2 regions of the Marinobacter qingdaonensis genome follow, and region 1 is predicted to be linked to the other one. Evidence: predicted binding sites of a transcription regulator. Region 1 holds the regulator's gene; the other holds the start of a gene.
The links. The regulator FliA, encoded in region 1, starts transcription of late flagellar genes. The targets are predictions, from matches to a motif close to CTAAAGTTTNNNNNNNNNNNGCCGNTAA.

Region 1 (3,378 bases):
TCGGAACAATTGGCGAGAGACACGAATTAACATGAGCAGAGCAAATCCGGTACAGGTGATTGCGGTTTCCGGCGGTAAAGGTGGGGTCGGCAAAAGTAACGTGTCGGTCAACCTGGGCATCGCCCTGGCGCAGAAAGGTCGGCGCGTGGTGATCCTGGACGCCGACCTTGGGCTGGCCAACATCGATGTTCTGCTCGGCATAACCGCCAACCGCAACATTTCCGATGTGCTCTCGGGCGAGTGCGACCTGAAAGACGTTCTGGTCGACGGCCCGGGTGGCATCAAGATTGTGCCGGCGTCGTCCGGTACCCAGCGCATGACCCATCTGAGCGCCATGGAACACGCCGGCCTGATCAACGCCTTCAGTGAGCTGGGCGACCAGATTGACGTGCTCATCGTCGATACCGCCGCCGGCATCTCGGAATCGGTGGTCAGCTTCCTGCGCGCCTCCCAGGAGTTGCTGTTCGTGGTCTGTGACGAGCCGACTTCGATCACCGACGCCTACGCCCTGATCAAGCTGATGAACCGCGAGTACGGCACCAACCGTTTTCGCATCCTGGCCAACCAGGTGCGCAACGAGCAGGAGGGGCGGCACCTGTTCGAGAAGCTGGCCCGGGTCACCGAGCGCTTTTTGGACGTGGCCCTGCAGTACGTGGGCATGGTGCCCTACGACGAAGCCGTCAAGAAATCCGTGCAGCGCCAGCGCGCCGTGCTCGATGCCTACCCCCGGGCCAAGGCATCGCTGGCAATCAAGGCGCTGGCGGACAAAGTGGACAACTGGCCGCTGCCTTCCTCGCCTCGCGGGCATCTCGAATTCTTCGTGGAGCGGCTCGTCGAAGTCTGAATCTGATCCAGTCAAAACAACACCGGATACATGACATTGGCGAAAAATCTGGGAATCTACCAGCAATCTGGCACGACCGGCGCTGCTCAGCTGATTGAGGAGCACGCCCCGCTGGTCAAGAAAATAGCCCTCCATCTGATGGCCCGGCTGCCGGCCTCCGTGCAGCTGGAAGACCTGATGCAGGCCGGCATGATCGGTCTGCTCGAGGCGGCCCAACGCTACAGCTCCACCAAGGGTGCCACCTTCGAAACCTACGCCGGTATCCGCATCCGCGGCGCCATGGTCGATGAAATCCGCAAGGGCGACTGGGTGCCCAGGTCGGTTCACCGCAACGCCCGCCGCATCTCCCAGGCCATCAAGGCGGTCGAGGATCGTCTCGGCCGTGAAGCCCAGGACCACGAGGTGGCCGAGGAGCTGGGCATAGAGCTGTCCGAGTACCACGCCTCCCTGTCCGATGCCAACAGCGGACGACTTTTTAGCCTCGATGAGCTTAATGAATCCGGAGAGCTGCCGATAGAAGAGGCAGAGGCCAGTGATAATCCGCTCGATGGCCTGGCGTCTGACGCCTTCCGGCGCAATCTGGCCGAGGCGATCGAAGACCTGCCGGAGCGGGAAAAACTGGTGCTGAGCCTGTACTACCAGGAAGAACTGAACCTGAAAGAAATCGGGGCGGTGCTTGGGGTGAGTGAAAGCAGGGTCAGCCAGATTCACAGTCAGGCGGCATTACGGTTGCGGGGGCGACTGGCCGGCTGGCGCCAGGACACCGACGACTAGGTTTGCCGCCCGTGTGTCCCGTTCATGGAGCTCTGTAGTTTTTGGTAACCGATGCTTTACATGGACAGCAAAGAACAGACAATAAGTGGTCAAAACCGCGGCCTGCTAGATGTTGTGCTTAAAGGTCAAACGAATTCCGGGTGTTACTAACTGGAGGTCCCATTGGACAAGAACATGAAAATCCTCATCGTGGACGACTTTTCCACGATGCGACGGATCATCAAGAACCTGCTGCGTGATCTGGGTTTCAGCAACACCGATGAGGCGGATGACGGCAACACCGCACTGCCGATGCTGAAGAGCGGCAAGTACGATTTTCTGGTCACCGACTGGAACATGCCGGGGATGTCCGGGTTCGACCTGCTCAAGGCCGTGCGTGCCGACGAGAGCCTGAAGACCCTGCCGGTTCTGATGGTGACCGCGGAAGCCAAGCGTGACCAGATCGTGGCGGCCGCCCAGGCCGGCGTCAACGGCTACGTGGTCAAGCCGTTCACCGCCGCCGTGCTCAAGGAAAAGATCGAGAAAATCTTCGAACGCATCCAGTAACCAGAGGTCGGATGGCTCTCATGAGCGATACCAGCAAGAACCATCGAAGCCTCGATCCGGAGGTGACGGAAAAGCTCCAGCGTCAGAGTGCGGAGCTGGCCGATAGTGTCCAGGCCGGGGACTTTGCCCAGGCCATGACCGTGATCAACGAACTGAGTGAGGTCAGGGACCAGAGTCTCTACCGCGAAGTGGGGCGTCTGACCCGGAGCCTCCACGAAGCCATTCGCAACTTCCAGATTGACCCGCGCAGCGCCGAACAGCAGGAAGCCCTGTCGAAAATGAGCGACGCCTCGGATCGTCTGGAGTACGTGGTGCAGATGACCAGCCAGGCCGCCAACCGCACCATGGATCTGGTGGAAGAGACCATGCCGGTGGCGCACGAGGTCCGGGACGAGGCAACCGCCCTGCGGGACGAGTGGCACCGGCTGCGCCGACGCGAAATGCAGCCGGCCGAGTTCCGCGAACTGTACGGTCGCATCGATCGCTTCTTCGAGTCCCTGTCGACCGATGCGGGCACCATGTACAACAACCTGTCCGAGATCTTGTTGGCCCAGGATTTCCAGGACCTCACCGGCCAGGTGATCCAGAAGGTCACGGCCCTGGTGAAAGAGGTGGAGGAGCAGATGCTCAGCCTCGTGGTGATGGCCAGTCATGTCGACCAGCTCACCGGCACGGTGCACCAGATCGAAGAGTCCGAGGTATCGGCCGAGCAGGGCGTCGGGCCACAGATCAAGGCCAACGAACGTGAAGATGTAGTCTCGGGACAGGACGATGTCGACGACCTGTTGTCCAGTCTCGGTTTCTGAATAAATGAGGATGACGCATGGCGTTTGATGCTGATGAAGAGATTCTGCAGGACTTCGTGGTCGAAGCAGGCGAGATTCTCGAAAAGCTGTCCGAACAGCTGGTAGATCTTGAGCAAAATCCGGACGACAGCGATCTGCTCAACGCCATCTTCCGGGGTTTCCATACGGTCAAGGGGGGCGCCGGCTTCCTGCAGCTGGAAGCCCTGGTGAACTGCTGCCATTCCGCGGAAAACGTGTTCGACACCCTGCGCAACCACAAGCGCAAGGTGGACTCGGAACTGATGGACGTGGTGCTTGAGGCCCTGGACCACGTCAACGCCATGTTTGATCAGGTCCGCAACCGGGAGGAACTGACTCCCGCCCCGGACTCCCTGATTGTCTCTCTGGATGCCCTGGCGGAACCGGCCA
Region 2 (3,378 bases), 1.8 Mb from region 1:
GACTTCTCAATGGTCGCCAACGCGCCGGAGGCGTGATTGATCCGTTCCACGGTCTCCGCCGACCGGTCGCGGGACTTGGTCATGCGCTCCACCGCCGAGCGGGATTCGGCGACGAAGCCACCGATCATTTCTCGGATCTGGTCGGCAGACTCGGCGCTGCGCCGGGCCAGCTGGCGCACCTCGTCGGCCACCACCGAGAAACCACGGCCGTGTTCGCCGGCGCGGGCGGCCTCGATGGCGGCGTTCAGAGCCAACAGGTTGGTCTGCTCGGTGACCGCGTGAATCACGTCCAGCACCTGCTGAATGTCGTCCGACTTCTCCGCCAGGGCATTGATGGTACGGGCGCTCTCCTCGATCTCGCCGGACAGCTCATTGACCGCGCCCTGGGCGCTGGAGATGGTCTCCCCGCCGTCGCGGGCGACCCGGTCGGCGTCGGAGGCGGCACTCTCGACCTCGTTGGCGTTGCCGGAGATCTGCTGGATGGTGGCCGCCATTTCGTTGATGGCGGAGGCGATCTGGTCGGTCTCCGAGCCCTGCTCCTGCACAGAAGCGCGGGTTTCGTTGGCCACCCGACTCAACTCTTCGGCGGCCGAGGCCACTTGGTCGGTGGTGGCACCCACCTCCCGGATGGTGTCCTGGATCTTGGTGACAAAGGCATTGAACCGGCGTCCGAGCTCCGCCAGTTCGTTGGAGCCCTCATCCGGCAGACGCTGGCGCAGGTCGCCCTCACCGTCGGCAATTTCCTGCATCATGTCGGTAACGGTCTTCAGCGGCTTAGTGACCGTACGCCCGACCACCAGGCCGATCACCACGGAAATGGCCACCACCACGGCGGTCACCAGCAGGATGAAGCCCAGGGTGGCGGACCGGTTCTGCTCAATCTCGGCCCGGGCCGCGGCGACTTCCCGATCAATGTTGGTGACGTAGACACCGGCACCGATCATCCAGTCCCAGCCCGGGATGATGGTGGAGTAAGACACCTTGGGCTCTTCGTTGCCCGAGCCCGGGTTCATCCATTCGTAGCTGTAGAAGCCGCCCGACTCTGCAGCATCAAACAGGGCACCCACCAGTTTCTTCAGGGTCGGGTTGTTGGTCGGCCCCTCCTTGGACGGGTCCGGCGCGTAGGCCAGGTTGACCACGTCGCGGGTGTAGGCGAACACGTAATTGGTCTTGTCGAAACGGATGGTCCGCAGACGAGCCGCGGCCTCGGCCTTGGCCTCCGCTTCCGACAGGTCGGGATCGTTCTTGGCTTCCAACACCACCGCGCGGGCCGCATCCACCAGATTCTTCAGCCCGGTTTTGCGAGCCTCCAGCAGGTTGGCCTCCAGGCGCTTCAGTTCCGCCTCACCATTGGCCTGGATCTGACTGGCGGTAATCCAGGCAATGGTGGCCGCCGTAAGCAGTACCGGCACCAGTACCGCTGCCAGTAATCGGGTGCGAATCCGCAGGTTGTTGACAAAGCTCATCAGGGTCATCCTCAACATCTTGTTTTCTTGTGATTATGCACAGAGAGGCGTTCGGGACTGTTCCATATTGTTAAAACAGGTTTCCGTCAGTCCCGATAGACTCGCCACCGGACACCGGTACACTGGGAATGGGGTAACCGGTGTCGGCGGCCGACGTCATTGACTGGGGTATCGGCCGAACCGGGCAGATCTTGAGGATGGAGACGACACCTCCCGGTACGGAGACGTGATGAAGCACCTGTTCCTGATTCGACACGCCAAATCCAGCTGGGCCGATGACACCCTGCACGACCGGGAACGGCCGTTGAACGCCCGGGGCCAACGGCAACTGGTCCCCTTGGGCCGCGCCCTGGCGCGTGCCGGCGCCTTCGCGGGCAAAGTGTGCGCCAGCCCCGCCGCCCGGGCCCAGCAGACCCTTGCGGGCATACGCCCCGCCGGCTTGCCCGAGACGGCGGCGCAGACCGACCCGGCGCTGTACACCTTCGACCGTCGCCGGCTGGCGGACTGGCTGAAACGCTGTGACGGCGCCGAGACCCTGGCCATCGTCGGCCACAACCCGGCCCTGCTGGAACTGGCGCAGTGGCTGCTCAAGCACCCGCCCCAGCAACTGCCCACCGCCAGCTTCCTGCACCTGCGCCTGCCCATTGCGCACTGGCACCAACTGGCCAAGGGCAAGGCCCGCCTGGAGTCGCTGCAAACCCCCAACGACTTCAGCTACACCGAGTTTGCCCGCAAACGCCGCAAGCGGGCCGATACCGACGGCAGCCGACCGGACCGGGACATCCCCGCCGCCCTCAGCCACCAGTTGCAGTGGCTGGCGCAGCTGGAGCCCGGAGTCCGCCTGGGCCTGGACGAGGAATTCCTGCACCAGTACCGGATTGCCCTGCGCCGCAGCCGCGCCATTGCCGAGGCGGTCCAGGCGGTCACCGGCGACAAGCACCTGCTGCCTGCGATTAAGGGCTTGAAACGGGCAGCCAGGGCCACCAGCACACTGAGGGACCTGCACGTCTGGCTTGGCCAGCTGCCGGGCCTCGGCGCCGACAACGACGACGTGGTGACCGCCCTGCACACCTATTTTGAGCGCCAGGCCGACGAGCAACAGGCCGCCCTGGTGCAACGCCTGGACAGCAATCGCCATCGCCGAGACCTGACCGACTGGCAGGCTCTGGTCGAGTCCCGTCAATTCCGCCGGTTAACCGCCGGCCTGCAACCGGGGGACATCCGAACCGCCGTTGCGCAACGTATCAGGGAATACAATCGGCGTACCGCGGAACTGCTGTTCGACTCACCGGACGGGGACGTACATCGGCTGCGCAAGCTGCTCAAACGCATCCGCTACCTGATGGAACTGGACCGGGCCGGCTGGAAACCAACCCTGAAGGAGGTCAAGCAGCGCCAGCAGCTGTTTGGCCGCTTCCAGGACCTGCACGCTCAGGTTGAGTTGATGCGGCAGTTCGAACGGGACGCACCGGACACGCTGCCCGCCGCCGTTGCCAACCTGAGACGGGAGCTGGAATGGCAAAAAGCGGACGCCCGTCGACAGACCCTGGCTTTGCGAGGACTTGATGGACCCACGCTATGACACCCTGTTTTACGACGGCCAATGCCCGCTGTGCACCCGCGAGATCAGGACGCTACGGCGCCTGCAGCGTGGTCGGTTGCTGTTTGCGGACGTGCACGAGCAGGCCCAAGACAGCGAGACCCTGCCCAACCGGGAACAGCTGTTGCGGCGGTTGCACCTGATGACCTGGGACGGCGAATGGGTCTCCGGCCTGCAGGCCAATGTCCGGGCTTGGTCCCACACCCGCCTGGGCTTCCTGTTCCGGCCGCTGCTCTGGCCGATCATCCACCCCATCGCCCGGGCCGTCTACGAACGCTGGGCCGACCGCCGCTACGAGCGCAAATACGCCTG

Region 2: a site for FliA is predicted at 1,635-1,662, ahead of U5822_RS04415 (methyl-accepting chemotaxis protein). Genes of this name have one in related genera too.

Annotation. Positions count from the first base shown of each region.
Region 1 covers NZ_JAYDCJ010000003.1:2,076,126-2,079,503, forward strand. The annotation lists gene U5822_RS12740 (MinD/ParA family protein) at 32-844, shown strand; gene U5822_RS12745 (RNA polymerase sigma factor FliA) at 875-1,618, shown strand; gene cheY (chemotaxis response regulator CheY) at 1,781-2,164, shown strand; gene U5822_RS12755 (protein phosphatase CheZ) at 2,185-2,970, shown strand; gene U5822_RS12760 (chemotaxis protein CheA) at 2,988-3,378, shown strand, end outside.
Region 2 covers NZ_JAYDCJ010000003.1:248,715-252,092, forward strand. The annotation lists gene U5822_RS04415 (methyl-accepting chemotaxis protein) at 1-1,466, opposite strand, end outside; gene U5822_RS04420 (CHAD domain-containing protein) at 1,696-3,048, shown strand; gene U5822_RS04425 (thiol-disulfide oxidoreductase DCC family protein) at 3,032-3,378, shown strand, end outside.